DNA from 3 places in the Marinilactibacillus sp. GCM10026970 genome. Region 3 is predicted to be linked to each of the others. Evidence: riboswitches for the same ligand, from Rfam matches in the RefSeq annotation. Region 3 holds a riboswitch; each other region holds the start of a gene.
What was found. Region 3 has a riboswitch for thiamine pyrophosphate ahead of ACFP65_RS08790 (3-oxoacyl-ACP reductase). Riboswitches for the same ligand answer to the same signal wherever they lie in the genome.
Positions count from the first base shown of each region.

Region 1: linked by a shared signal. The riboswitch ahead of thiW (energy coupling factor transporter S component ThiW) and the one ahead of ACFP65_RS08790 (3-oxoacyl-ACP reductase) in region 3 are both predicted to bind thiamine pyrophosphate.
Region 2: linked by a shared signal. The riboswitch ahead of thiD (bifunctional hydroxymethylpyrimidine kinase/phosphomethylpyrimidine kinase) and the one ahead of ACFP65_RS08790 (3-oxoacyl-ACP reductase) in region 3 are both predicted to bind thiamine pyrophosphate.

Region 1 is NZ_JBHSUL010000013.1:10,375-20,754, forward strand. It holds gene ACFP65_RS05020 (ABC transporter permease) at 1-108, opposite strand, end outside; gene ACFP65_RS05025 (ABC transporter ATP-binding protein) at 101-1,036, opposite strand; gene ACFP65_RS05030 (cation-translocating P-type ATPase) at 1,293-3,638, opposite strand; gene tenA (thiaminase II) at 3,852-4,520, opposite strand; gene thiE (thiamine phosphate synthase) at 4,565-5,203, opposite strand; gene ACFP65_RS05045 (hydroxyethylthiazole kinase) at 5,191-6,006, opposite strand; gene thiW (energy coupling factor transporter S component ThiW) at 5,990-6,520, opposite strand; TPP riboswitch at 6,610-6,699, opposite strand; gene msrA (peptide-methionine (S)-S-oxide reductase MsrA) at 6,867-7,706, shown strand; gene ACFP65_RS05060 (SRPBCC domain-containing protein) at 7,792-8,220, opposite strand; gene spxB (pyruvate oxidase) at 8,409-10,247, opposite strand.
Region 2 is NZ_JBHSUL010000009.1:27,567-37,946, forward strand. It holds gene ACFP65_RS03185 (hypothetical protein) at 1-87, opposite strand, end outside; gene mgsA (methylglyoxal synthase) at 126-548, opposite strand; gene ACFP65_RS03195 (type 1 glutamine amidotransferase domain-containing protein) at 729-1,244, shown strand; gene thiD (bifunctional hydroxymethylpyrimidine kinase/phosphomethylpyrimidine kinase) at 1,619-2,425, opposite strand; TPP riboswitch at 2,646-2,796, opposite strand; gene ACFP65_RS03205 (nuclease-related domain-containing protein) at 3,207-4,088, opposite strand; gene ACFP65_RS03210 (metal-dependent hydrolase family protein) at 4,738-5,979, opposite strand; gene trpB (tryptophan synthase subunit beta) at 6,071-7,243, opposite strand; gene ACFP65_RS03220 (ABC transporter ATP-binding protein) at 7,267-8,049, opposite strand; gene ACFP65_RS03225 (ABC transporter permease) at 8,046-8,927, opposite strand; gene trpX (tryptophan ABC transporter substrate-binding protein) at 8,929-9,966, opposite strand.
Region 3 is NZ_JBHSUL010000027.1:276,785-287,164, forward strand. It holds gene ACFP65_RS08770 (hypothetical protein) at 1-316, opposite strand, end outside; gene rsmI (16S rRNA (cytidine(1402)-2'-O)-methyltransferase) at 380-1,255, opposite strand; gene ACFP65_RS08780 (GIY-YIG nuclease family protein) at 1,233-1,586, opposite strand; gene ACFP65_RS08785 (tRNA1(Val) (adenine(37)-N6)-methyltransferase) at 1,561-2,283, opposite strand; gene ACFP65_RS08790 (3-oxoacyl-ACP reductase) at 2,480-3,238, opposite strand; TPP riboswitch at 3,365-3,478, opposite strand; gene ACFP65_RS08795 (SpaA isopeptide-forming pilin-related protein) at 3,990-10,380, opposite strand, start outside.

The sequences.
Region 1 (10,380 bases), on a different contig from region 3:
GGATGTCGTAATAACCGGTGGTACTAAAGTCTGTATCCAGATACGCAGATAACGATTGGTCTCTTTTACTGCCAGACTTTTCAAAGCTGTAAAATAAAGATTAAACATTGGTTTCCTCCACTTGATTTTTTTCGTCGGTAATTTTCAAGAATAGTTCTTCTAGTCGGTTCGATTTATTACGCATCGACAGAACCTTAATTCCTTGCTTACTGAGTTGCGCAAATATTTCATTAATGCCTTGATTTCGTTCTACTTCTACCGTTAGCGTTGATTCGTCCACAAGCTGGCTTTGATAGCCTGTGATTTCCGGTTTATTATTAGAAGGCGCTAGGTCAAAAATGAAAGTTTCGAATTGAAGTTTTGCCAGCAATGACTTCATACTCGTATTCTCAATCAACTCACCTGTCTGGATAATCCCAATATTACGGCATAGCATCTCTGCTTCTTCTAGATAATGGGTTGTTAAGATGATCGTTGTGCCGTTTTCATTCAATTCTCTCAAGAATGTCCACATTTCACGTCTCAATTCAATGTCTACGCCCGCAGTGGGTTCATCTAAAATTAGTAACCGTGGTTCGTGCATCAATGCGCGTGCAATCATCAATCTGCGTTTCATCCCGCCTGAAAGCATACGAGCACGAACATTGCGTTTTTCCCATAAATCAGATTGCTTCAGGTATTTTTCACTTCGTTCTAATGCTTCTTTACGAGAAACACCGTAATATCCAGCTTGGTTCACCACAATCTGTTGAACCGTTTCGAAAGGGTTAAAGTTGAATTCTTGCGGAACAAGGCCAATCTGTTGCTTGGCACGTACTAGATCTGAATCGATGTCATGACCAAATACGTTCACTTTTCCAGAGGTCTTATTGACTAGTGAAGTAATGATTCCGATTGTCGTTGATTTACCGGCTCCATTAGGACCTAACAAGGCATAAAAGTCTCCTTCTTCTACTGTCAGGTCGATTCCACGTAAGGCTTCAACGCCTGTATCATAGACTTTTTTCAAGTCTTTTATTTCTAGTGCGTATGTCATTTACTCATGATCTCCTTATAGATGTGATTTTTCTATTTTATCATGTTTTACTTACAAAAAATAAAAAAAAGGTGTTTTCTCATTTTTAGTAAGTAAATTTTTACAGCTATTTTTAAACTTTCCGTTTTACTCGTCCGTAATTCTTTCATATGCAACGATTATAGCCATTGCTAATAGACAATTTGTATAAAAAAAGGACTTCCAAATTCAGAAGTCCTCAAGACGTACCTATCAGGTAATAGCTTGGTTTCCAAGCTTAATTTGCGTGTTTGTGGTTACCGAGTAGTCGATGCATGACTCGTTTCAGTCCATAGAATAACGGAATGACTAAGAACATCAACGGAATATAAACCAGTGCCAGATGCCACTGGAATAAGCTGACTAATGAAAACAATCTTCCGAAGAAAAGAAACAGAATCAAAAAATTTCCAAAGAGAGCACCTATCATCAGTAAAATTTTCCAGTTGCTTGGTTTAGAAATACAATAAAGAACAACGAAGCAGACAATTCCTGTCATCCAGACGGTAATCGTTGAAGTCTCTTCATAGGTCCAATTCAGCTGAGTACCGAAAAATAGAATCGTCAATGCGAATAATACGACGCTTAATCCACTAGCTAGGGCCGGCTCCAGAATATTCTGGAAAAAACGCCCCTTAATAGGTGAGACATTCGGTCTCAATGCTAAGAAAAACGACGGGATCCCTACGGTCAAGGTACTGATTGGACTAAGTTGAATCGGTTGAAATGGGTAAGGTGAACTGATAAAAATGAACAGTGCTGCCAACAAGATTGAATAAACCGTTTTAGTTAGATATAAAGAAGCCACACGCTGGATATTGTTTACGACTTTACGCCCTTCTAAAACAACACCGACCATGGAATCAAAATTAGAATCGAGTAAAACAAAATCGGCTATCCCTTTTGTTGCATCGCTACCGTTTGCCATAACAATACTACAATCTGCTTTTTTGAGCGCGAGAATATCATTGACTCCGTCGCCTGTCATTCCAACGGTTCTTCCGTTCGCCTGAAGGGCTTCTACTAATGCACGTTTTTGTTCCGGACTAACACGTCCAAATATGCGGTTCTCCTGCACTAATAACTGATAATCAGCGGTATCTTCTACCTTACTCATATCGATTAGCTGATCGCTACCTTTCACCCCTGCTCGTTTTGCAATCTGGGCCACGGTTTGAGGATGATCTCCTGAAATGATGCAGATTTCAACGTCTTGTTCTCTGAAATACTGTAAGGTTTGTGGTGCATTCTCGCGAATCTCATCTTCCAAAAATAAAATTCCTTCAAGTCTAAGTCCTTTGGGTAACGTTTGATCAATCAGCGAAGCTTCACTTGAAGCAATTGCTAATACGCGCAGTCCTTTTGTTGTTGCTAGACGCATACTTTCTGTCAGTTCAGATGTAAAGGTATCAAATAAGTATTCTGGTGCGCCCATGACAACCGTGCCTTTTTGATCATACTCTACGGCACTCCATTTACGAACAGAAGAAAAGGGAATCGTTTTTGTAATAGGATAGGCTTCATCCACTTTTGGGAATGATTCCATCAAAGCAAGCCCTGTTGCGTTGTCTTCTTGCAAATCATGAGCGAACCGACCCACCATCTCTTCGAATGCTTTTTCAGTTCGTCCACCAGTCACGTTGGTCTGAATGACTTTTAACTCTCCGCTCGTCAACGTACCCGTTTTATCCAGACACAAAATATCTACTCGAGCCAAGGTTTCAATAGACCCCATTGTCTTCACCAAGACTTTTTTCCGAGATAAGCGAATGACACCGACCGCCAGTGCTACTGTCGTCAACAAGATCAGCCCTTCGGGAATCATACCGATCATTGCTGCAGTCGACCCTAGAATTGCTTGATTCACAGACATATCACTGAGTAGACTGGACATGAAAAGTGCCGTCCCTATTGGGATAATGCCAAAAGTTAGAATCCGAATCACTTTCTTCATCGTCTGTAGCAATTCGCTGTAAATACTTTTTTCACCTTTCGCTTCCAATGTTAGTTTGGAGCTATAACTTTCTCTCCCGACTTTTGTCGCTTCCATCAAGGCTTGTCCACTGACTACAAAACTACCTGAATAAACCATATCTCCCGTTTGTTTCAATATTGGATCAACTTCTCCTGTTAATTGAGACTCATCGCACTCGATACCGCTTGTTTGAATCACGATACCATCCACAACAATCTGTTGTCCACGTTTGATGACAAGCAAATCATTCTTCACGATTTCTTCTTGTAAGATCTCTTCTTGCTGGCCATTTCTAATAACGGTCGCTTTGGCTTGATTTAGCAAGGTCAATTCGTCGATATTTTTCTTTGCGCGTAATTCTTGAAAGACCCCTACGGCCGTATTGACGAGGATGACGCCAAGAAAGAGCAAGTTCTTGTAGCTCCCGGTATAAATAACGAATCCGGCGATAATTATGTTAATGAAGTTAAATAGTGTTAGGCTATTTTCTAAGAAGATTTGTTTGAAACTTCGTGTCATAGGCGGCAAGGCTTCATTGCTTTCTCCACGTACTTTTCGTGTTTCTACTTCTGCATAACTCAAACCTACATATTCTGCTTTTTCAGCCATTCCATCTTCTCCTTATATACATCACACTAGTAAACACCGTTCCTTTTATAGCATACGCGATTCTTTTTTATTTAACCTCAGACTAAAGCCTGAGTTCACTCTTTCTTTAAGTTTCTTTAAATTTCTTTAAGTATACCTATCATACCGATTCCACTACAGGCTTGTACAAAAAAACGACCCTTTAATGGTTAAAAGGATCGCTGTCTTGGTTATTTATTGGTCTTTTTGCCATCGTTCTTTTCGGTAAGCCATTTCCCAAAAAGCATATTCCAACTCGCTACTGAGGACAAAAGCTTCCATCATCTGTGCTTGTTCTTCAGGTAGGCTCTCCTCATACAGTTCATCTAAAATCGCTCTTTCCAGTTGTACATGTTCTTGCGCTTCTACGCCCGCATATGTTTCGATCCATCTTTGATAGATTGGAACAGAAGACTGCTTGGTGATCAATGTATCTCCTAATTCTTGGTACAACCAAGCGCATGGCAGCATACTCGCAGCTGCACTATTGATTGTTCCTTCAAGCAGTTGTCGGTACATATGTGATACGTAGTGATAGGCAGTTGGTGCAATCGGTGTAGCACGGACTTCTTCGTCTGTGATACCGAGTTCAGAGAAAAACGTTTCTCGAATCGCAATTTCCCCTAATGCTAAATTTCCCGCATTTTCTACGAGTAAAGCTTTTAATGCTGGATGCGTCGTTTTCTCAGCAATCAGTGCGTAGAGTTCGCTGAAATGCTTCAAGTAATAATGATCTTGAATTAGGTAATAACGAAAAATTTCCGAATCCAAGGTCCCCGCTTGCAATTCTGTGATGAAAGGATGATTAAAACTCCCTTCCCATGAGGCAGAAGCGGCTTTCTTGGCGTTAAGTGTAAAAGACATGAAACTCTCCTCCAGTGATATACTATTTAAACTATTCGTTCTTATTAAGACTCTATGATTTCTACTACCGCTTTTTTAAGTCGTTGTGTTTTCTGAGCGACGTCTTCGGCCAGCATCAATTCTGTAACAACAGAGACTCCGGCAATACCTGTGTGACGCAGTGAATCAATATTATTTTCCTTGAGTCCACCAATCGCTACGATCGGAATGTTGACGGATGAAACAATTGTTTTCAGCGTCTCAATAGATGTGCGCTGGGGATTTTTCTTTGTCTTGGTTGGATAGATTGCACCAACGCCTAAGTAATCTGCGCCAGCTTTTTCTGCTTCTTTTGCGCGTTCAACATCTTTTGCAGAAACACCTATTATTTTATCTTTTCCAATCAGTCTGCGAACGACTTCTACTGGCAATTCATCGTCACCAATGTGAACACCCGCAGCATCAACCGCTAGGCAGACATCGACTCGATCGTTGATGATCAAAGGAACGTCAAAACGGTCTGTTAGGTCTTTCACTTTTTGAGCCAGTCTATAAAAATCGTTTGTCGTTGCTTCCTTTTCACGCAGCTGCACGAGTGTTACGCCATTTTCACAGGCGGTTTTGATCACAGTTAAAAAGGATGCTTCGTCAAAATCGTATCTTCCAGTTACAAGGTAAAGGGTTAATTCTTTCATTTTTCCCATCCTTTCACGGATTGGTTCCAGTTTTCTTTCAGTAACAGTGATAGATGGTTTAATGTTTGAAAGCGGAAATCGGCTAATCCTTTGCTTTGTGTTTTAGCTTTTTCACCACAAAGGTTAAAATAGCTGACTGCGCCAACTACGGCATCGAATGAATTTTGACCGTCTCCTAAGAGTACCGCGATTAGTGCTCCAACAATATCACCGGTTCCTGTGAATCGATCGAGTTCCTCGACACCATTGGAAAGCATCACAGTACGGTCCAGCGACACGACGACATCTGTCGGTCCAGTTGCTAGAAAAGTTGTGTTAGGATAGTATTGGCTCATCTCTTTCAGGGCGTCAATCAATTCGTTCAGGCTTTCTTCTCCCTGATCCAGTTCGTTTCCGTCAACACCTCGTCCGTGGCTCGTTAGTTCACAGAAGTTTCTAAGTTCTGAAGTGTTTCCTTTTACGACAGTTGGATGATTTTCAACTAGCGCAAGGCTCACTTGATTACGGATATCACTAACGCCGTAACCAACTAAATCAACAACCGTCGGCTTCTTCGTTTCATTAGCATAACGGCTTGCTTCCAGCAGACTAATCTGACGTTTTTCTGAAAGATGGCCAAGATTCAAAAGCAAAGCATCCGTTTGAGTAAAGAGTTGTTTAAACTCTCTCGGGTCATCTGCCATAATCGGTTTAGCCCCTACGTAAAGCAGCGCATTCGCCATAGACTCACAAGTGATTTCATTGGTAATACATTGTACTAATGGAGCTTGTTTTAATGGAAACTGAGTTGAAAGGTCATGATTTAACGCCATAAAGCGGACCTCCCATAAACAATTTTTGAGTCCGTTTGAAAGTAGACGTTTCTTTTAATTTGACTAGTACTAAAAATGCCATCACAGAACCAATCAAAGTCGCCCCAACAAATCTAGGCGTGTAAATAAACCAGTACAAACTTTGTTGGCTACCGGTAAACCAAACCATCACGGGATAAGAAAGTAGTGAACCAATGATGCCTGTTCCGATAATTTCACCCGCCATCGACCAGTACATATTCCGGCCGAATTTATAAAATAGTCCCGCTAAGAAAGCCCCAAATACAGCCCCCGTTAAAGCAAGCGGTGGAATACCTAAAAGTAACATACGGATCAGGCCGCAAATCAGCGCCATCAGCGTTCCATAGAGCGGACCAAGTAAAACACCCGCAATAATATTCATGACGCTAGACATGGGCGCCATTCCTTCGATTCGCATCAATGGTGACAACACCACGTCTAGTGCAATCATTAATGCTAGTAAAGTCAATCTGTGGATTCGATTTTTTTCCACGTAAAAAAACTCCTTTCTGCGAAAAGCAAAAGGAGTGCGGTCTGAGACAGACGGAGTCATACAATCAGAATAAAACGATTGCATAAAATCCGTCTACAACTACATTTCCCTGCGCCAGTCCTAACTGTATCAGGTTCAATGGGTATAATCTCAGCTAAATAGCACCCCAAATGTTCTTTTCAATTGATTAGAGTATAGCATACTTTTTTTGATGGGACTACAGGCTTATAAATAATTGTAGGATTCTCGCCCATTTAACCTTTTTTAAATTAATTTTCAAGAAAATTACGGTATACTAACGGTAACGATCCCTCACTAAACGAATGGACTCAAAGGCGGTATACGTATGAACATGAATCAAGAAGTACTGTTAGCGAATCTCTATAACCTGATCCTTAATCCAGCGACACGTGATTGGGAACGTTCTTTGCTGTCAGAGACAAAAGATCGCCTGGATGATGGAAGAAGTGTGGAGAGTCACCTTTCAAAAATTGAGGCCGATCTACGTCCTTTGGCGCTAAGAAGTAATCTCACACCTGACGTAATGGACTTTTACAATTTAATCACCGGTAATTTAAAAATAAAAACTTCATTTGATATAGATGGACACACCATTGACGATGAGAATAACCAGGATAGTGCCATTTTTGCGGGTGGTTGTTTCTGGTGTATGGTAGAACCGTTTGAGACACGAGAGGGCATTCTATCCGTATTGTCTGGCTATACCGGCGGACACGTCGATCACCCTACTTATGACCAAGTCAGCGGAGATTATACAGGACATGTAGAAGCTGTGGAAATCATTTTTGATACACGTATCATACAATATGCCGACCTTGTCGAACTTTATTGGCAGTTAACAGACCCTACCGATGCACATGGTCAGTTCGCAGACCGTGGTGAACGTTATCGCCCGGTTATATTCTACCGAAATGAAGAACAGCACAAAATTGTCATGGAATCCAAACAGCGTGTAATCGACTCGAACAAATATACAAAACCAATCGTTACTTCAATTGAGCCAGTCAGTACCTTTTGGCCTGCAGAAAACTATCACCAGCAGTTCTATAAAAAGAATCGTAAACGCTATAAAAGTATGGAACAATCTCGCCGTCAGTTTTTGTTTTTTCAGCGACTGCGTGGGAAAGTACACGCTAAGCTTAACGGATTCAATAAACAAAAATGAAATAAAATGATTAAACATGTCTTTACAAAACAAAAAGTACTGCAAAAGATTACTTTCTTATGTAGTACTTTTTTGTATGATAGACTTAAAATTTTTCTTCAGTATAATTTTTAAACTGATCCAAAATAGATTGCCATCCCTCTTTTTGCATTTCAAGAGAATATTCACTTTCTGCATCAAATGTTTCTACTACTTCGGTTTGGTTATTGTTTCCGTTAAATAAAATGTTCACTTTTCGATTATCCTCTAAAGTATATGCGATCGTTTTGTAGGGATCTACTTCATCGTAAATACCGGCAAAGTCGAATCCAGCACTCCCATCTTTGGCTTCCATCCGTGAAAGAAACTGCCCGCCCACTCGCAAATCATTATCTGCTTTAGTCGTATGCCAATCTTCTGAAGCCTGATTCCACTTCATAATATGCTCAGGTTTTGTCCAGCTCTTCCACACATCCTCTACACTTCTATTTATCGTTGTCTTAATGACTATTTGCTGCGGATGTTTCTCGTTCACTTTTCATCTTCCTTTCTATCTGTTGATTTTTTTATCATTGTACTCTTTAAGATTAGTTTAAACAATCTATTTTCTTCTGATATTTTCAGAGTATTTTATCGTTTCAACTGCTCTCATCATATACCTAACCGATATATTCGCCCCATAGAAAAAGAACCCCAACGAATGAGGTTCTTTAAAGATACTCCTTAAATTTGGTCTTCAGTATTCACGATTGAATCGTCTTGTTTCGACTTTCCTCCACGCTCGTACACTCTAGCTTCTAAACCTTCATCTTCTAGGAATTGACCGAAAGGAATAAGATCTTGTGCTTCATAGCGTTCTTTGAACTCGTTGATTTCTTCTTCTGAATAAAGTTTTGGATCTAGTCTCAGACGTTCAACCGGTATCGGACGATCATTACTGATTTTGACGTCAATCACTACTGTACGTCCAGATTTTTCCAGATCCACCGCTTTTTGGAACGTTTCTTCTAACTCGCTGATTTCTTTGACGGTAAACCCAACCGCACCTTGCGCTTCACCGATTTTAGCATAATCAACAGATTGAAAATCCACGCCAAAGTAATAGTGGTTTGTATCTTCTTGTTCCGCTTTGATGAAGGCATACTCTTCATTGGAGAAAACAACATGGATACTGGGTAATTTATGTTGAACGGTTGTGATAATGTCATGCTGCACCATCGCAAAGGCACCGTCACCAGTCAAATCCCACACTTGTCTATTCGGGAAGGATTTCTTCGCTGCGATAGCCCCTGGAAGCCCACTTCCCATCGTTGCAAATACGCCTGACGTTCTCCACATATTTTTCGGTGTCATTTTCAAATGACGAATGGAAGTTTGAGTGGTATTCCCAACATCTGTAGAGTAAATAGCATCTTCATCTGCCACGTTGTTGATCGCGTTGTATGCCTGATAGACCTGTAATTTACCTTCTGTTTTCTTCTCAAGCTTATCAATATAGGCTGCCCAGTTTTTAACGTTGTTTATATTGGCACGGTACCATGCACTTTCTGGTTTTTCAGAGATCTTATCTGTGATTGAGCGAATGGCTGCTCCAGCATCTCCTAAAATAGCAACATCGACCGGATGTCTTTTTCCTAGTTTGTAGGGATCAATATCGATTTGAATGAACTTATCAATATGATCAAATACACCTGTTACCTCAGTAAAAGGATAGTTACTTCCTGCAAACAATACGACATCCGCTTCTTCAAATACTTCTACTGCTGGTTTTCGTGCAACACGGTTTGCGGATCCCAGTAAAGCTTCAAAGTCATGTGGGAAGTTATCATAGTTTAATCCCGTGATGGCAACTGGTGCTTTCAACTTGCGAGAGAGTTCCATAACTGCATCGCCATTTCCTCGTGTTCCGATTCCGGCATATATGACCGGGCGTTTTGCATTTTCCAAGATTTTAGCTGCATCTTCAATATCTTTTTCATCTGGTATGGAATACGTTGGTGTACGACGAGCATTGGCAGATGAATACCAGCCTTCATCATCCATTTCAACCCACCCGAAACTTACGGGTACTTCTACAGCCGCTATACCTTTACGGCTAATCGCTGTACGAATCGCTTCATCAATCACTTTCGGTAACTGTTCCGCGTATGCTACCCGGCGATTATATATCGCCACATCGGCAAATAGGGGATTATGATTCATTTCTTGAAAGGCATCCATATTGATTTCATTTTCTGCACGTTGACCGATAATCGCTAACATCGGTACGCCATCTTCTCTAGCATCATATAAACCATTCATCAAATGCGTTGCCCCAGGTCCACCTGAACCAAAAACTACGCCGATCTCTCCACTGAATTTCGCCTGCATGGATGCTGCGATCGCTCCGACTTCTTCGTGGCGCACTTGAACAAAGTCCATCTTCGTTTCTTCATGTTTCAATGCATCCATCCAAGAGTTCAAAGACCCTGCCGGTAATCCATAGATTTGTTTGACGCCCCAGCTTTCTAATACCTTGATTGCTGCGACGGCTGCTTCGATTTTCCCATTGTTTTCAGTCATGATTTGCTAATCCTCCTACTAGTTAATGTTCCCGGTTAAGTTTATCTTCTCAAACATTTGCTTATGCATTCTCAAGATACACCTACTAAGTCAATCATTCAAAGATTACGGGCTGAGAGCATGTTAACTACTT
Region 2 (10,380 bases), on a different contig from region 3:
CTGATTTCTCTTAAGTTGCTTTGGATATTTCAGAGAAATCCCTCCGTACACGATTAATGCAAGACCTATTATAATTAGTAACCCCATTTTATACCCTTTCTTTCACCTGTATCTAGTCACTCATTTCAGATGGGTAAATCTTCTCTACCTTTGCCTCTGAAAAAATCTCTCCACTGATAAAAGTCAGCATCCAACCCTCTTAATAAAATTTCTGCTGAACCTACATTAGTTGCTAATGGAATTTCGTAAACATCACTTAACCTCAGTAATGCCGAAATATCCGGTTCGTGCGCTTGTGCGGTTAGTGGATCTCTTATGAAGATGACAAGATCCATTTTATTGTCTGATATGTATGCACCAATTTGTTGATCTCCACCTAGTGGTCCTGATTTGAATCGATGAACATCTAAGCCTGTTTCTTCTATTATTCGTGTGCCGGTGGTTCCCGTTGCAAATAAAGTATGTTTTTCTAATATTGCCTTGTAGGCCGTGGCCAGTTTAATGATGTCTTCTTTCTTCTTATCGTGAGCAATTAATGCAATATTCATTCTGTTCACTCCATCCTATTGGTTTCAGACTGGTCATACTTTGTATCTTCATTTATCATAACATATCTTATCGGCTAGAGAATACCATGAGAAACAGCATTTAGTATAAGCATTAGATTTGCACCCGTTCTACATGCGCGATACACTAAATGTAGATAAACTAATAGGAGGAATTTAGACATGGGTAAAAAAGTAGCAACCGTTATGACAAAATTATTTGAAGATGTAGAATTCACTTCACCAAAAGAAGAACTCGAAAAAGCAGGTCACGAAATCGTAACGATTGGCTTTGAAGCAGGCGAAACCGTTGAAGGTAAAAAAGGAAAAGCTTCTGTTACAATCGACAAAAGTATTGACGATGTTTCCCCAGAAGATTTCGACGCTTTACTCATACCTGGTGGATTTTCACCCGACCAACTTCGTAAGGATGAGCGTTTCTTGAATTTCACACGTGCATTTTCTGAAAATAATAAACCAATTTTCTCAATTTGTCATGGTCCACAACTACTAATCAATGCTGAAGTTGTAAAAGGAAAAGATATTACTTCAGTCTCTCAAGTAGCAATTGATCTTAAAAATGCCGGCGCAAACTTCCGTGACGAAGAAGTCGTTATTGACGATTCTGGTTTAATTTCAAGCCGTACGCCTGAAGATTTACCTGCTTTTAACAAAGCTATGGTGAACGCGTTACAATAATTACGGCTAGCTGAGGAAATTATTATTTTTCTCAGCTAAAACCTTAACTGATTTTAAGGATACGTACAAAAAATATTGTTAAACTATCTATAGTGTCAAATTATAAAACACTTTTCTTTTCTCCCCCTAATATTGAATGTTTTAAAGTGGCCCCCCACTTTATCTTGTTCTTTTGAAAAGAAACTTATTCTATATGAAGCTGAACTTTCTTTCTCCCCTGATTGAATTGTATACATTGCTGAATATAGAAATATAAGAGACTAGATATGTCTCAATTTTAAATTGAGGTTGGAATGCTTTCCTTCCTTAAAAAAATCCCATTAGGATTCAGCGAACTTTCGCTTTTTCCTAATGGGATTTTTTTGTCTACTTTCTTAATTTTCTGTTCGGTAAGCCCAGTGATTTGTCGGTCCATGACCGTGCCCCACCTGCTCCAGTGGATTAGATATTGCGGCTTGGATGTAAGCTTTAGCTGTCTTGATGGCTTCTAGCACTGAGTGGCCTTTTGCAATTTCAGCCGCAATACATGCTGAATACGTACATCCCGTACCGTGAGTATTTTTCGTGTCAATTCGGGGGGTGGATAGCCATACTTCCTCTCCAGATTCAAGCAGTATCAAATCAGAGGCTTTCGGATCATCCAGCGTATGACCACCTTTTATGATGACAACTTTACTCCCCGCTTCTTTTAACTGATAGGCAGCTTTAAGCATATCTTCCTTGTTTATTATCTCAATCCCTGTCAACGCTTCAGCTTCTGGGATATTGGGTGTGATGACATCTGCTAAAGGAACCAGTCTATTTTTCATCACTTCGATCGCAGTAGATGCCATTAAGGGATGTCCTCCCTTTGCGACCATGACCGGATCAATGATCAGTGGGGCTATTTTATGGTCTAAAAGTTTGTTTGCAATGAGCTCCATATAATCCCCATTAACAAGCATGCCTGTTTTAATCGCTGACAAGTTGAAATCACTGAAAATTGCATCTAATTGTGCTTCAACCATTTCAAGCGGCACAGGATGTACTCCATGAACCCCAAGTGTGTTCTGAGCCGTGACCGCCGTTAATACGGATACCCCAAATACGTTTCTTTCTTGAAAGGTTTTCAAGTCTGCTTGAATTCCTGCTCCACCACCACTATCACTGCCTGCAATCGTCAATACTTGTTTAGTCGTCATTTTCTCACCGCTCCTTGTGCACCGAAGACTTTTTCGATTGCTATGACCGATAAAAAGGTGGTTTTTTCTATTATTTGTTGCGCTACTGTTTGAAAATCGTTCTGTTTTATCATTTTGCTCATCCCACTCTCTAGACATTTTAAGACACAAAAAAACTCTTCCAAAATTGATAGAAGAGAGTCGGTTCACACTAAATAAGAATACAGATAACTTGATCTGCCATTCATCATGATCACTTCCCTCCGCTAGCATTACCTAGTTCAGGTTAAGGGTCAGGTCTTACCTTTCTCAGCTTTCGCGATCAGTTTGGTTGGAGGGTTTTGTAAATCCTCGATCTTTACTGAAAGCTCTATGCTCCCCTAGTTCTTTTAATTTAACGATTTCATTATATCAGTTTGGTACCGAAAATACCATATGCTTAAGCGTTGACTATTTGTTTCATTCCTTTCTATTTTTTACGATTTTTTCATCTGTTCATCATACCTTCTTCAAATTTGTTTTCTATACTATGTTCATACCCACAACAACCAACTTATTTTTCAGGGCGATTACTCCTCCAAGTAATCGTCCGTCTCCTTTTTAGCCACTTGCATCTGCAGGTGGTTTTTTTTGTTTTTTTTGACTTTACTGATCAGTTTCTTTGACAGTAATGCTTAAGGCCGATTTCATTCTTGTTGATGGCTACATTCAAAGTTAGGAAATCACGTAATCTGTGAAATAGTATAATGAGAACGATCGTCACGAAAGGTTCATCGTACATTTGATTATAGAAAATTTCTCCTTAAATATATTCTTTTAGTTTATTCGTTCCTACCATGGTGAAATGTGTTTCTAGCACTTTTCGTATGCTTTTTGTTGATGTTTGTTTACCGCACCAGTCATCGATTTGATTTGTAGTCACCTTACCTTCTGGAAACAAAACTTGATATTGTCTAACACTTTCTAATATAGCTGATTCTAATGGTACTTTATGCCCACAGGTCAGACAACTTTTCATTCTAAGACCGCTCGACAAGGAAAGCGTATTGCAGTGCGGACAGACAACCCCTTTTTCTAACTGTTCATAAGGGTATTCGGGCGTAGTTTGTTCATGCTGATTCTGAGTCTCCTGTCCATCCACTAGTATTTCTGCCAGTTGTCTGTCTTTTTGGGATGACATTTTAAGCTGATCGTTTATTTTGATGAGGTGGGTTTCAATTTGTGTGGGGAAGATAAAAGAATCGGTGGTACTGGCATTATAAAGGGTAAATGTGGGATGAACAAAGACGACGTGTGCTTGAATTTTATGTTTGAAATGTGTTTCTCTGATTAGGTTAGTGAGGTTTTGTTTGGTTCTGGCTAGCTGGATAGTAGGGTTTCTGATAATTTTTCCGGATACTGTCGATAATCCTTCGTTGGTCAAAATGTAATCACCCGAATAATTTTTGATTTCGTAAAGATGGATTGTTCCTCCAGAAATCACTAAGGTATCTATTTGAAAAGTACTTCCACTATTTTTTAATAGTAAATCATTTAGTATCAAAGCGTCACTGGTTAGATGTTTAGCGAGTAGGGTATCAAATTGTTCCTCCCCTGTATATCCTTTTTCAAGGTTCCATAGTAGTCTTCGGTCAGATTCCCTTAACGTAGTTCGTGCATTCAAATAGATGAGCTTTTTTAGCAAATCTGGCTCTTTTCTCTGATTCTTTACTATAATTGTTATCACCTCATTATTGATACTGATGAATGCTTTGGAATCTAATGAAAATTCTAAAAGTTATTGATTTTGAGGATAAGCTACAGCCTATTTTTCTTCATATAATGAGTTTCATTTTAATAAGAAGTTACAATTATGAACATAGTCCCTCTCGTTGACTTCCCACCTTGCGAGAGGGACTATCTGGGCTTTTCATTCCCTCTCGTTGACTTCCTACCTTGCGAGAGGGACTATCTTGACGTTTCATTCCCTCTCGCTGACTTCTGACCTTGTGAGAGGAACTATCTAGGCGTTTCATTCCCTCTCGTTGACTTCCCACCTTGCGAGAGGGACTATCTTGACGTTTCATTCCCTCTCGCTGACTTCTGACCTTGTGAGAGGGACTATCTAGGCGTTTCATTCCCTCTCGTTGACTTCCCACCTTGCGAGAGGGACTATCTTGACGTTTCAGTCCCTCTCGTTGACTTCTGACCTTGTGAGAGGGACTATTTGGGCGTTTCATTCCCTCTCGTTGATTTCCGACCTTGCGAGAGGGAATGTCTTAATGATTCGTGCCAAAAATATAGGTTGGGTCCTTGAAAATGAAAAAAACAGCCGCTGCCGGCTGTTTTCCTTTTTAGGCTATTTGGTTTTTGACGATTTTGCCGTCTTTGATGACGAGTTGGATTGTTTCTGCGTTAGATAGGCTAGTGATATCATCTAGGGGATTTCCTTTGATAACGACAAGGTCTGCTAATTTACCTTTTTCAAGTGTACCGAGTTCGTTTTCCCAGCCTAGGCATTCTGCAGCTGTCTTAGTGGTCGCAACAATCGCTTCCATCGGTGTCATGCCGCCTTCGGTCATCAAAGCGAGCTCGCGTAGATTGGTTCCGTGAGGCATGACGCCTGCATCCGTCCCCATTGCGATTTTAACGCCTGCTTTGTAAGCTGCGGTAAAGCTCTTTTTGTGTGCTTCGATGGCATCTCGAGCTTTTTGAACCGCAGAATCCGGCATCCCTGCCTCCTCAGCTAATTCCAAAACGGCAACAGGCGCGAGTAGCGTTGGGACCAGGTAAGTCCCATGCTCTTTCATCAGTTCAATCGCCTCGTCATCTAGGAAAATTCCGTGCTCAATTGAATGAATCCCAGCTTTGACGGCTTGCTTAATGCCTTCAGCTCCTTGAGCGTGTGCCATGACTTTGACACCTTTTCTAAAAGCGGCTTCTTCAACGATGACTTGTAGCTCTTCAAATGAAAACTGAGTGAACTCTGGGTGATCGGTTGCACTGAGCACACCACCGGTTGCATGGACTTTGATCACTTCTGCTCCGGCGCGCAACATTTCTCGTGTCTTCTTGCGTACTTCTTCTACGCCGTCTGCTTTTCCGTCTGGCATTCCAGGGTAGTTAGCCTGGAGCAATTCAACGGTTTGCCCGGAAGTTGTGTATCCATCGCCATGCCCGCCGGTGATGGTCAGCGCATTGATACTAAGCTGCATTCGCGGACCCTCCACGATACCGTCTTCGACTGCTTTCTTGACACCGAGGTCTGTTCCTAAGGCGTCGCGCACAGACGTAATCCCTGCATTGAGTGTATTGCGCATATAGTCGATCGCTTGATAAAACATGTAAGAAAAAGGTGTTTCCAATCTATTTTGCACGGAAGAATATTCCATCATCAAATGGACGTGGGTATCGATAAATCCTGGAGCGATCGTTGCACCATCGACATCGATTGTTTCGTCAACAGTCCCATCAAAATCCGCAGCGTCTCCCACAAACACAATACGGTTCCCGTCAATGACGACCGTGCCTTGTTCCATTGGCTCGCCCCCATTACCATCTATCAATAATCCATTCTTAATCATCGTTTTCGTCATGTCATTCTCCCCTTAGCTATTAAATATATTCTATTCTAACCTAAGGATTTTCCAATTACTACATTGTGATGAAAAAAAGATGAAAATTTTATCATTTAAAAACCTGCATTGCTTTCAATAACTCCTGAACTTGTTCTACATCCTTATCCCCGCGACCTGAAATCGTCAGAATAATCGAATCTTCTTTATCAAATTCTGGTGCCAGTTTCTTCGCGAGCGCCACTGCATGCGCACTCTCCAAAGCCGGTATGATACCTTCTTTTGAAGATAGCAATTGGAAAGCTTCTAGTACTTCTCCCTTGGACACAGTGTAGTATTCTGCACGTTCACTTTCTTTTAAATAGCTATGTTCTGGCCCAATTCCTGGATAATCTAAACCAGCCGCAATGGAGTACGTTGGTGCTGGCTCACCATTCTCGTCTTGTAACACCAGCGTTTTAAATCCGTGAATTTCTGCTGGCATCCCGTGTGCCATCGTAGCTGCTTCTTCTGGTTCCGCTCCGATCAAACGTACTTCTTCTTCATCAATGTAATGAGCAAAAGAACCAATCGCGTTACTCCCGCCGCCGACGACTGCGATAACTGCTGCTGGAAGCTTACCTTCTTGTTGGATGATTTGACGCTTTGACTCCTCGCTGATGATAGATTGAAAATGTCTGACGATCGATGGGAAAGGATGTGGTCCAACAGCCGAGCCCAATAGGTAAAATGTGTTCTCATAATTTTCTACAAGATCCGCTAAAGCGACATCTACTGCGTCTTTTAGTCTACCTTGCCCCTTTTCGACCGGTACGACTTTTGCACCCAGCAGTTCCATTCGAAAGACATTTAACGCTTGTCTTTCGGTATCGAGTTTGCCCATGTAGATGGTGCAGTCCATGCCAAACATTGCGCAAGCTGTAGCTGTCGCAACGCCATGTTGGCCGGCGCCGGTTTCGGCGATGATTCGGTGGGCACCCATACGTTTTGCGAGTAAGATCTGGCCAATAACATTGTTGATTTTATGCGCGCCCGTGTGGTTCAAGTCTTCTCGTTTCAAGTAGATTTTTGGACCGTTAAAGGCTTCTGTTAATCTTGAAGCAAAAGTGAGTGGATTTTCTCTTCCAACGTATTCTTTTAAAATGTCTTTGAATTCTCTATTAAAGTCCGCATCGTCTTTGTAGTGTTCAAATTCGTCTGCTAGGCGGCTGAGTACTTCATTAAGTGCTGGCGGTACAAAACTTCCACCGTAGTTTCCAAAATATCCTGCTTGATTTGTCGCCATTTACTCCACTCTCCTTTTTATATTTAAAGTACTGCTGTCAGGTTTTCTTCTTCAAATAATTTTAGTAAGTCTTTTAAAGTCATTTTTTCTTTTTCTTTCTGGTTTAAGTCTAGTGTGATTTTTCCGTCTTTCATAACAATTAAACGATTTCCATATTTAAGTGCATCTTCCATCTGGTGGGTGATCATCATACACGTCAATTGTTTTTCTTTGATGATTTGATCGGTCAGTTCCATCAGCTTTCTGGACGTTTTTGGATCTAGTGCTGCGGTATGCTCATCTAATAGTAATAAATCCGGTCTGGTCATCGTTGCCATCAGTAAACTCAACGATTGACGCTGTCCTCCGGATAGATTTCCTGCTGGTGCATCGATTTGCTTTTCAAGTCCATTTCCAATAGTTGCACAAAGTTCGATAAAGCCAGGCTTGTTTTTTCTAAGACTTCTTGATTTCAAAGTCTTTTTTTCTCCTCTTAACTTCGCCAGCAAAAGATTTTCCGCTACCGTCATTCGCGGTGCAGTTCCCATTTTTGGATCTTGAAATACTCGGGAAATTAAAGTCGCTCTTTTTTCTTCTTTCCATTTCGTCAGTTTCTTTCCGTTGAGTTCAATCGTGCCTCCAGTTATTTCTGTGGAACCTGTAATACCATTAAACAAAGTAGATTTTCCAGCACCATTTCCACCAAGAACCGTAACAAATTCTCCTTCGTTCAATGTGAAGTCTACGCCGTCCAAAATGCGATTATCTATATCGCCTTGATTGGTAATCACTTTTGTTAAGCCTGTAAGTTTCATTAAATGACTCATGCTCTTTCTCCTTTTCCAATGATCGTCCCAAGTCCAAGAGAACGTCTGATTTGTGGAATCATTAAACAAATTGCTAGAATCACTGAACTGAAGATTCGGATATACGTTGTATCAAAGCCTAATTGAATCACGCCTAGTAACAGTAACTGATACAAGACACTACCGATTACGATTGTGCATAAACGTTCTCCAAGTTTCATGTCTTTGAACATGACTTCTCCAATGATCAAAGAAGCCAGCCCAATGACGATGACACCCGCGCCACCATTTACATCTGCATAACCATTGTTTTGTGCGACTAGCGCACCTGCTAAAGCAATGATACCGTTAGAAATCATCAAACCGAGTATTTTCATATTATCTGTACGAATGCCTAACGAACGCGCCATATCTTCATTATCTCCGGTCGCAATAAAAGCTTGTCCTAGATTCGTATAGAAAAATGTCAGAATCAGACTGATCAAGATAACCAAAACAATCATCCCTACAAAAACCACATCGTAGTAATTTGGAAGTCCTTCAAAAAAATCAAACAGACGACGCTGGTTCAGTAGATTCAAATTCGGCCTTTTCATAATAAACAGGTTCACAGAGTGCAGCCCGGACATAACCAAAATTCCTGCTAAAATAACCGGTACTTTCCCTTTTGTATAAAGCAATCCCGTTGCCAGCCCTGCGCCCATTCCCGCTAGAATCGCTAAGATAATGGCCAAAATTGGAGAAATACCAGAAACAATTGCCGTAACGGCCACTGCCGCTCCCAGAGGAAAAGAACCTTCTGTTGTCAGATCAGGAAACTTCAGAATTCGATATGTCAGATACAAACCAATTCCTAGTACTGCCCATAAAAATCCTGATGAAATTGCTGAAATAATCATATTATTGTCCTCCGTTTTCTGGTTCGATGATGACACTATTTTCTAAAATCTCTTCAGGAATCGTAACACCGATTGCTTCCGCTTTTTCAACATTGATCAGTTGTTCTCCACCTAAAGCAATATACACTGGAAAGTCTGCTGGATCTCTTCCATCTAACACTTCCGCAGCCATTCTGCCTGAATCGACACCTAGCTGTACTTGACTAATTCCAATCGTAGCCAATCCACCTTGAGCAATCATCAAATCTACTGTCGGAATGAGTGGCATATTATAGCGATCTGCTTCGCTGACAACCGTATTGAAGGCACTCGCGATTGTATTATCTGTTGGCAGGTAAATCACATCCACTTCTCTGGACATGTTCGCCACCATCTGCTGAATCTCGTTCGTATTAGAAACTGTGTAAACTTTTAAGTCCAGACCCGCATTTTCAATCGCCACTTGAGCACGATTCGCTTCGGCTCTTGCATTGTCTTCTCCAGAGCTATAAAGCATTCCAACCGTTTGAACCTCTGGTAAAATGTCTGTCATCAATCTTATTTGATCCTCAACGGGTGCTTGGTTTTTCACGCCGGTCACATTCCCACCCGGAACTTCTTCTGACTCGACTAAGCCTGAACCGACTGGGTCTGAAACAGCAGCCATTATGATGGGAATATCACTGGTCGCATTTGTCAGAGCCTGACTAGCGGGTGTCCCGATTCCAATCACGATATCTGCCCCATCACTAACAATAGAACTGGCCATCGTATTCATCAGGTTCTGATCGCCTTGTGCATTCTGGAAGTTGATGGTCAAGTTTTCTCCTTCAACATATCCATTATCTGCAAGACCTTGAATCGTTCCTTCTCGAATTTCGTCAAGCGACGGGTGACTCGTTGTTTGTAGTAAGCCGACTGTGATCTGTCTTTCTTCAGTTGTTTCTGCTACTTCATTTGTCGTATTCTGGTTAGCAGATTGTCCTGACGGAAAAAAGAATCCTACAATCAATACGGCAAATATTAGTGCGAATGTAGCAAGCATGCCTCTTCTTTTCATTTTTACTATTCCTCTCTCATTTATCAATTTTTAACAAGCTTTATCTTTTCTTTTCCACTCCCAGTCAGATATCATCTGCATCAGCTCCTTAAATACTTATGTATACTTTTAATTAGACAGTGCTTTCATAGATAAGCCACAAAAAAAGGCAATCTCCACACTTTGGTTCAGTAGTGGAAATCGCCTTTTAAAAAAAACAAAACCACATAGATATCGTGATATCCATGTGGTTACTTATCTAGAATTTCTCGAGAAATAAGCCGCATAGATACAAAATTTAGAATACGTTCTAAACGTTGTATCTATGAGACTACTCATATCTACAACGATCTACGCCAGCTTTGCCAGTTCATATTTAATTGTACTGTCTGCTTAGAATCGAAGTTCATGAGTGTCTCTCCTTTGTCATCTTTA
Region 3 (10,380 bases):
CGAGCGTGACTTTTTCTAAAAGTCCTTCAGCTTCAACCTTAATTGCTTGATATTCTGTTAAATCTTCTTTAAGTAAAACAGATAACGTTCCAGCTGATTCATCCAGCTGCTCATTATCAAATTGTGCTTGCGCCTGATCTAATTCAGCTTGATACGCGACTGCTAGATCATCCGTTTCATCTACTAATTCTGTTGTTTCAGTAGTCGTTTCTTGTTCTGTTTCAGGTGCCACTACGGCTTCATCATTATCGTTACTACATGCAGCTAGCGCAGCCCCAACAGTTAAAAGTGTGATTAGTTTCGTCCAGTTTTTCATAAAGACTACCTCCTTCATTTGACTATAGTATACTGTATCTTTTTTAAGAATACTATAATTGTCTTAAATCTCGTGGTACTCAGAATAAATATCCCTTTTAGGCTGTCCTCTTAAAATAGACACTTCTTTTATTGCCTGCTTGCTATTTAACCCATCTAATTCCATTAATTTTTCGACATGTTCTTTTACAGACCAATTCTGCCATTCCACTATTTCTTGGTCTAAAATCGGATCAGCATTCCCCTCAAGAATCACACAGAACTCTCCTCGAATTTGTTCTGCTTGTGCCCAGTCAGACACTTCAGAAACCGTTCCTCTAATAAATTCTTCATATCTTTTCGTTAACTCTCTAGCTAGAACAATCTTTCGATCTGAACCCATGACTTTTTCAATTTGTTCCAGTAACGCTTTTAATCGATGTGGCGATTCATAAAAAATGATGGTCTCTTGGCGCTTATTTAGTGTTTCCAACTCAGTATGCAAATCTTTTTTCTTCCGCGGTAAAAACCCATGAAAGTAAAACGGTTGGGGTAAAATGCCAGAAGCAATGAGTGCTGGCAGTGCAGCATTTGCTCCCGGTAATGGGACGACTGCAATCCCCACTTCAATAGCTGCCTTGACCAAGTCAACACCTGGATCGCTGATAGAAGGCATACCCGCATCGCTCACCTGAGCAATCGTTTCTCCAGCAATCATTCTTTCAACCAGTTTTGGTGTACGCTCCTGTGAATTGTGTTCGTGAAAACTAATCTGACTTGTCTGAATTTCAAAATGATTCAATAATTTCTGTGTATTTCTTGTATCTTCAGCAGCAATTAGATCTGCTTCTTTTAGCATTCTGATGGCTCTAAACGTCATATCTTCTAAGTTACCAATCGGTGTCGGTACTAGATATAGCATACCTGTTTCTGTTTTCTCATAACTCTTTTGCGTCTGCATCAACTGCATCCTCTCTTCTTACAATCTTACATCGGTCTTGTTGACTAAACGGCAAACTCACTCCGTTCTGTTTTAAATACCGTTCTTTGCTGATCCTTGTTCGTTTTTTAAAGGCTGCTTCGGCTTTTGTCGCTGCACTTCTTGTTGGATGAATCTCAGCATAAATCATTTTAAGAGGGCGTCTGTAGGCTGGTTTTGTATATTTCGCACCCGTACCAGAATTATGTTCATCCAGTCTTCGTTCTAAATCTGTAGTATACCCACCATAAAATGAACCGTCTTTGCAATGTAGTACATAAAAATAGCTATTCTTCACTTCTTTCGGCTCCATAAATCATCCTTCTCACTTCAGGTAAATATTGGTCATTTTGATCAAACACAAATAAAGGCGGGAGCACAGTGAAGCCTGTTTCTTTTCCATTTTTAATGCCTTCAATCAATATCATGTTTGCTTCTTTATGTTCTTTAGGATAGACAAATCGCACTCTTTTAGGTGCAAGATTAACGGCACGCATAGCGTCTAGAATTTCTAGAAACCGATCCGGTCTGTGTACAAAATAAGCTTTTCCTTTTGTCTTAAGTAAAAATGCCGTTGCTTTCATCATTTCACCTAAAGACAAGTGAATCTCATGTCTGGCAATCGCAAGGTTTGTGTTTGGATTCTGAAGGCTTTCTTCTGTCACTTTAAAATAAGGCGGGTTACACGTCACGACATCCACTGAATCATGTCGAATCAGTTCTCTGACTTCTTTAACATCCGCATGTTTCATCATTACTTGTTCCTGTAATTGATTCAATTCAATACTTCTATTTGCCATATCCACAAGTCTTTCTTGAATTTCAACCCCAGTCACCGGACTAGCCGTCTTTTGACTAAGCATGAGTGCAACTGCACCGTTTCCAGAACAGAGATCAACAATTTTAGCACGATTATGCTTGGGTACTTGAGCAAATTCTCCTAATAATACGGCATCTAGTGAAAAAGAGAAGACTGAAGGGCTTTGTATAATTTCTATATCGTATTGCATCAACTGATCAATACGTTCGTCATCTTTAAGTAAGTCTTTCAATAGCTTAGCTTCCTTATCTATCAGTTTCTTATAGTATACCAAAATTTTCTAGTGAACATTACCCCGAACAAGTAAAAAGCTACACCCACTAAGGCGCAGCTTTTTACTTCTCATCAATAAAATGATCAAACACTTTCTACACATTATTTATTTCTTAATTCATTGTTAATCCGCTGTCTACAACAATATTCTGTCCCGTGACACCTCTGGAAGCCTCAGACCCTAGGAAAACAACGACTTCCGCTACATCTGCTGGTTCTGTCACGCGATTTAGTGCAGAACTTGCTGCAATCAAATCAAAGACTTCTGGCGTAGTAACTGCACTAGCATCTGTTCGTTCTAACAAGCCACCAGACACCATATTAACTGTGATTTGATCTTTTCCGAGTTCTTTCGCCATATTCCTAGTAAATCCTACGAGTGCCGCTTTGGCCGTTGTGTATTGGTGATAGGGGACTACGGGATTTTGAAATAAGTTTGTACCTATGTTGATTATCCGACCGTATTGCTGTTTTTTCATTTCAGGAAGGACAGCTTGAATCGTGTTTAAGGCAGACTGGACTGTTCCTTGAAGCTGTTCATTATAATTCTCCCAAGTCAATTCTTCCACTGTTCCTTGGGTGACTGGATTAAATTCAAAATTGATTAAAGCATTGTTGATGACGATATCAATTGTTCCAAAATGTTCTGTGGCTTTTTTTACCATAGCTTCTACTTGCTGTTCATCTCTAACATCTGCCTGAATGGCGATTGCGTTGTCTTTTCCAATTTCCTCAATAACTTTAAGCGCCTTTTCTTTGTTTTTAAAGTAATTGACTACTACTTTATATCCTTTTTCACCAAACTGTTTCGCAATCATAGCTCCTAGTCCTCGACTTGATCCTGTAACTAAAACGGTTTTCTGTTCACTCATTCCTTGCCCTCTTTTCGCTTTTTTGAATAAACAAAAAACACCCCTTCTCTGTCTTAAGCAGACAGAAAAAGGGTGTGGGTTCATTTACAATCTTAATAAAGCCTTCTCAAAAGAGAGTGCTAGAGTCAAATCATCATTCCACTTTTCCTACGCTGGCTTTATCCAGATCAGGTCCTAAGGGTCAGGTTTCTACCTATCTCAGCCTCAGCTTTTCAACAAGAAGCTCCCCTAGTGGTCTATTGTGTATTCAATTACATAAATCATATCATATGCTTTTAAAATAATATACTGTATTATAAAAAATTGCTCATCCCGATGCGCATCTAAAGTACCTGGATTAAATTGCCTTAGAATTGACAAAAGCCCCTCCCAATTAAGGGAGCGGCTCTCTGATTAAAAATAAATGACTTATACAGTTAATTCGTGCTAAATTACTATTCAAATTATATGACTGAGTTTCTCATTTAAACAACACAGTCCCTACCTCTACTGTGTCCTTACAACTCTATAGTTGCGCCAGATCGATTAAACTTCGTTAAAACGATTTTATATAATACTTCATATTTATTCTTAATGTAGTTACATTATACCATACATTTAAAAATAATCAATTCGGACGGTTCGGGACGAATAATAAAAAAGGTTTATCTTAAAGGTTATTTCATCCAAAACTATTCTTATATTAAAATTAAGAATTTGTCACAGAAAAAAGCCAGGCTATAGAGCCCTGGCTTTTTCGGTCGTTAATTGATTATTTTACTTTTTTTCTATTTGATAAGAAGATACCTGTACCCATCAATGTTAGGACCCCTCCCAGAAGCGCGATTCCACCATATTGTTGGAATCCGGTTTGCGGAAGCTTAGACTGAGACTGATTCGTTTTTACTGGTTTAATGACTTCTGGATCAGTCGTCAGTTTTGTGATCACATTTGAGTTCAGCCCTCTATTCGACTCTTGGTTCAGAACTGGTTTTGGTGTTTTAATGATCAATTCTGAATCTTCTGTCGGTTCAGTAATAATGAGCTTACTATTTGTTGCTGTCGCTAAAACCATTTCTGGTTTATCTACTGTCTCAGGTTCGATTTCAAATTCAATCGGGATATAAGAAATGTCATATCCTGGTGGCGCCTGAGTTTCAATAAAGTGGTATTCCCCTGGTGCTAGGCCATCAACTTCTACTTGACCATCTGCATTCGTGACTATATCGGCCATCAGCTCTGTACCTGACTGATCAAATAAGGTGAAAGCTGTCTCTGCTAATGTAATTGTCGCATCTGCTGAATCACGTTTAGTCAATAAGACTGCACCTTGGTAATTTGTAAATTCTCCTAAATCTGTAACAACAGGTTGTCCACTTGACGAATCTTCAATAATGACTTCTACTTCTCTAGTATTTCGAATATATCCTATGACTGGTTGTGTTTCTCTAATAATATAATTTCCTGGTGCAAGTTGTGCGAAGCGAACGATCCCCTGTTCGTCTGAAACGACCTCTTGCTCAACATCTAAACTATCTGCATCGAATAAGGCAAATGTTGCGCCCGGTAAGGCTTCGCCTGTTTCTGTTACTTTACTTAATTGTACTGTACCTTGATAGTTTATAGCTGCTACCTCAACAATAACGGGTTCTGATTTTGCTACAGATTCGATTTCGAATTCAACTGGTTCTGTATTGAGTACATAACCAGTTGGCGCTTTTGTTTCTACGAATTGGTATGCGCCTGGAGCAAGAGTGTTTACACTCAACACACCATTTTTATCCGTTATTAATCCTGTTTCCAGAACAAATCCAGCTACTGTTTCCAAGCGGAATTCTGCTCCTTCAAGTACCGTTTCTTCCGAAGAATATTTCGTTAACCTAGCCGTTCCTTGATAATTCGGGAAGTCTCCTAAAGTCATCACACCTGGGTTTCCTGCATGATCGGCTTCTACTGTGAAGGCAATTTGCTCCGTATTTAAAACATACCCGTTTGGTGCTTTTGTTTCTTTCAGGTAATAGGTTCCCGGTGCGAGCCCTTCTGCACGGACGATCCCATTTTCATCAGAGATCAGGTCTGTTTGAACCACTAAATCCGACTCATCCACGATCTGGAATATCGCCCCTGGAATCCCCGTTTCTTGATCTACTTTTGCAAACTGAATACTTCCTTGATAATTCTCAAAGCTAGCGTCAGCAATAACTTCAACCGGCTCTTTTAAGCTTGATGCTTCTATTGTGAAGTCCACTGGCATTGTATTTAAAATGTAGCCATCTGGTGCTTTTGTTTCAATGAAACGATAGTCTCCCGGTGCTAAATCACTAACTGTGATCAGACCATTAACGTCTGAAATAAGAGACTCACGGATCACATTTCCTGCCTGATCTAATAAATCAAATGTCGCTTCACTTAAAATTTCTCCGGCTGCATCCGTTTTAACTAGACGCGCTTGTCCTTTGTAATTGATAGCTTCAACACTTTGGACATTTGGTGTTCCTTCTGCTAGTGCATCAATCGTAAAAGTGACTTCTTCTTCATTTAAGATATAACCTACTGGTGCTTTGATTTCTTTGAACGTGTACGTTCCTGGAGCTAAACCATCGACTCGAATTTTTCCTTCAGAGTTGGTCGTTAAAGTTTCATGAATCATTTTACTGTCTTGATTCATCAAACTGAACACGGCTTGTTCCAGTGGTTCGTCGTTTTTGCTAACCTTCGTTAATTCGACAGAACCTTGATAGTTGACGGCGTTTACTGATTTATTTAGTGGTATAGCATAAGCCGTTGGATCAATCGTAAATTCAATCGGTTCCGTATTCAGGACATGTCCTGCTGGTGCTTTCGTTTCAATGAATCGGTATGAACCCGGTGCTAAATTAGCTACGGTTAGTTCTCCATTTGCCCCAGTGACTAATCCTGATTGAAGGGCTTGTCCATCAATTGTTTCTAAGCGGAATTCTGCTCCTTCAAGGACTGTCTGATTTGCAGACTGTTTCGTCAAAGTGACTGATCCTTTGTAATTATGGAAGTCTCCTAACGCCTGAACCCCAGGGTCTCCTGCGTTTTCAGCAGCGATGGTGAATTGAATGCGTTCTGTGTTACGAACGTATCCTACTGGTGCAGCTGTTTCTTCCAGGTAATAAGTGCCTGGTGCAAGTTCGTCTGCACGCACGACTCCATTTGCATCAGAAATCAGAGTTGATAAAATCACTTCATCTCTATCATTGACGATCTGGAAAATCGCTCCTGATATACCTATGTTGTTATCGACTTTAATGAACTGAATGCTCCCTTGATAGTTCATAAAACCTGCATCAGCCGTTACTTCAACGGGCTCCCCAAGTGCTGAATCCACAATCGTGAAACCTACTGGTGATGTATTTATGATATATCCTTCTGGTGCTTGTGTTTCGATAAAATGATACTCTCCCGGAGCTAAGCCATCTACTAAAATTTCACCAGTAGTTGTTGATTCTAAGTTATTTTCAATCACTTGATCTTCACTATCTACTAGATCAAACACTGCGCCGCTTAGTACTCTACCTGTCTGGTCTGTTTTTACTAAACGAACGGATCCTTGATAATTGATTGCTTCAACTTCTTGTAAAACCGGTATTCCTTTACTTTCAGGATCAATTGTAAATTTCACCAATTCGTTATTCACAACGTACCCCTCTGGTGCTTTGGTTTCTCTGAAGAAGTAGTTATCCGGTACTAAACCATCAACTCTTATTTTGCCTTCAGAATCAGTTGATAAGTTCTCTTGGATTACGCCATTTTCTTCGCTTTCCAAAACAAACTCTGCATTTTCTAGTAACGTATCATCTGCACTTATTTTAGTTAATTCAACAGATCCTAGATAATTGATTGCTTCAACCTCTACTGTGCTAGGTTCTGATAACGCCGATGAATCGATATCAAATGTAATTGGATTCGTGTTTAAAACATAGCCTGCTGGTGCATTTATCTCAACAAAGCGATAAGAACCTGGCGCTAATCCATCGACTTGTAGTTCTCCATTTTCGTTTGTTCGTAAATCTGTGTATAAGACAAATCCACTGGTCGTTTCTAAACGGAACTCTGCATTTTGTAGTAAGGTTGAATCTGCTGCTCGTTTTGTTAAACGAACGGATCCTTGGTAATTTTGGAAATCACCTAGCGACTGAATACCAGGATCACCTTCATACTCAGATTCCACTACAAACGTAATGGCTCTAGAATTCACTAGATAACCATTTGGTGCCTCTATTTCTTGTAAAGAATAGCTACCCGGAATTAGTCCTGTAGCTCTAACGACACCTTCGCTATCAGAAGTTACCGTTTGAACAACATCTTCTTGATCATTGAGAATCTGGAAAACCGCTCCTGGTAAACCAACATTGTCATTTCCGATTTTTACAAATTGAATATTACCTTGATAATTAATAAAGTTGTTATCAGCGACAACCATTTCTGGTGCTCCACCTGCTGAGTTTAATATTTTAAAATCTATCGGTTTTGTGTTTCTAATGTATCCTTCTCGTGCTGATGTTTCGATAAATTGATAATCCCCTGGTGCTAAGTCATCGACTTCAACTAGACCATCATCGTTTGATATAAGGTTACCTTCTTGAAGTTCACCATTACTGTTAATAACCTCAAATACTGCTCCAGATAAAGTTGTTCCAGAATTAGAAGTCTTGATCAGTTGGGCACTACCTTGATAGTTGACCGCTTCTACTTTAATTAGAGCTGGCGTTTTATCTGCTTCAGCTCCGACAATTACCTTAATAAGATCTTCGTTAATAAGATATCCTGTTGGTGCTGTTGTTTCTCTGAAGTAATAAGTTCCTGGTGCTAGGTTACTTACTGTAAGTTTACCATCTGGCTCAGTTATCAAATCTTCTCGGATAACAGATTGATCTTCTGTTTCCAGATTAAATACAGCTCCTGCAAGTTTGTTCCCTGAGGCATCTACCTTTTCTAGTTCCACAACACCTTGATAATTGATTGCTTCTACATTAAGAACTGATGGTTCGCCTTTAGCTTCTTCTTTTATATTAAAGGTAATGGGTTCAGTATTTAAAATATAGCCTTCCGGTGCTGCCTTTTCAACAAATCTGTAAGCTCCTGGAGCCAAGTTTTCTACGATAATGATTCCTTCATCATTTGTTCGCAAATCACTTTGTAATAGGTTTCCTTCAGAATCTTCTAAATTGAATACCGCACCCGTTGTGATTGGTACTTCTTCAACGGATCGTTTAGTTAATTGGACCGTTCTTTGATAATTATTGAAATCAGATAGTGACTGAACTTCTGGTTCGCCTTCTGCTGTTTCATCAATTATGAATTCTACTCGTTCCGTATTGATCAAGTAACCTGCTGGCGCCTGAGTTTCTTCAAAATAATATCTTCCCGGTGCAAGATCTGTTACTTCTACTTTTCCATCTTCTTGAGAGATGATGACTTCTTGTACGACATAGTTTTCATCATCTGGATTCAATTCTGCATTCACTACTCGGAATTCTGCTCCAGATAAGGTTTGAGTTTCTTCGTTTGAACCACTGACCTTATTGAATTCAATAGAACCCTGATAATTAACGGCTATTAACGTTTTTAATTCAGGCACTCCGTCAGAAATTGGATTAATCGTAAAGTCTATAGATTCTGTGTTTCTGATATAGCCTTCTGGCGCTGTTTTCTCCACAAATTTATATTCACCAGGTACCAAGTTTTTTACACGGATTTGTCCTTGATCGTTCGATGTGAATGCCCCTATTAGAACGTTATCCCCAGTGTACAATTCAAAGACAGCATTCTCTAAGTCTATTGTACCCGTTGAGTCTGTTTTCGTTAACAGAACTTCTCCTTGGTAGTTTCTAATATCTCCTAAAGATTTAATACCTATAGCTCCGGCATATTTTTCTGGAATGTCAAAATCAATCGTCTTCGTATCCAAGATATATCCTTCTGGTGCTTCTGTCTCTCTTAAGGTGTATGCTCCTGGTGCTAGACCAGTTGCTGTAACCACACCTTCACTATTTGAAACAAGATTTCCTTGAATCACATTTTGATTAGCATCCATAATTTCAAAAATAGCATTTTCTAAGCCAGTTGCTCCATCTGTTTTAACAAATTGAATAGACCCTTGGTAGTTTACGAATGGTTCTTCTACTTCTACTACAGATGGTGCGCCATCTGCTGTTTCTGCAATCGTAAACGGTGCACTAGAATCTGTGTTTCTAATATAACCAGTAGGTGCTGTGACTTCTCTAAACTGGTAAGTTCCTGGCGCTAGACCAGTTGCTGTAACCACACCCTCTACACTTGTCAGATCACTTGCAACCACTTCTTTAGTTTCTGCGTCGATTACTTCAAAAGTTCCACCACTCACATTCCCTCTAGCTGCATCTGTTTTTTTCAGCTGTGCTGAACCTTGATAATTTCTAAATTCAACAGTAGGGATCTCTTGTGTCCCGTTGTCTTCCAGTCGAATAACAAATTCCGATCGTCTAGTATTTAAAATATATCCTTCTGGTGCTTCAGCTTCTTCTATAAAGTAATTATCTGGTGCTAAATCTTCAACGGTAATCGTTCCGTCTTCAGCAACAACGTTATCCCTTACCAGTGTTTGTTCAGAATCAAAGATTCTATAGATTACATTGTCATTAATTCTTTGACCGCGATCGTCCACTTTATTGATTGTTACTTTAGTGAGCGCATTTACATAAGTTACATTCATCATTGGATTATCGTCAGTATGAGCAAGCTGAACTCTGATGCCTTCTGCTAGTTCATCACTGATTACATATCCTTCTGGTACTTGGACTTCTCTTAATAGGTAATTCCCTCTTCTAAGATTTCCAAATTCTAATTCACCGTCAGCATTCGTTTCTCCAGTACGCAATAATTGTTGGCCATTACTAGTATATAGATTGAAGACCGCTCCAGCTAATTGTTCTCCTGATTCATTTTCTTTTTGAATCACAAAGCTTCCTCGAACAGCTGAACCAGACCCGCCTCCGGCATTGCTTTTGACTATATTAATCTCTTCTTCTGTATTAGTAGCAAAACTTACGTTTAACCCCTCAATTTTAAACTGGTTGGTGATATTTTCACCTCTTCCAACTAAAGGATCAATAAACGAACTATATTCTAAAATGTAAGCTTTATTAATTTCATCG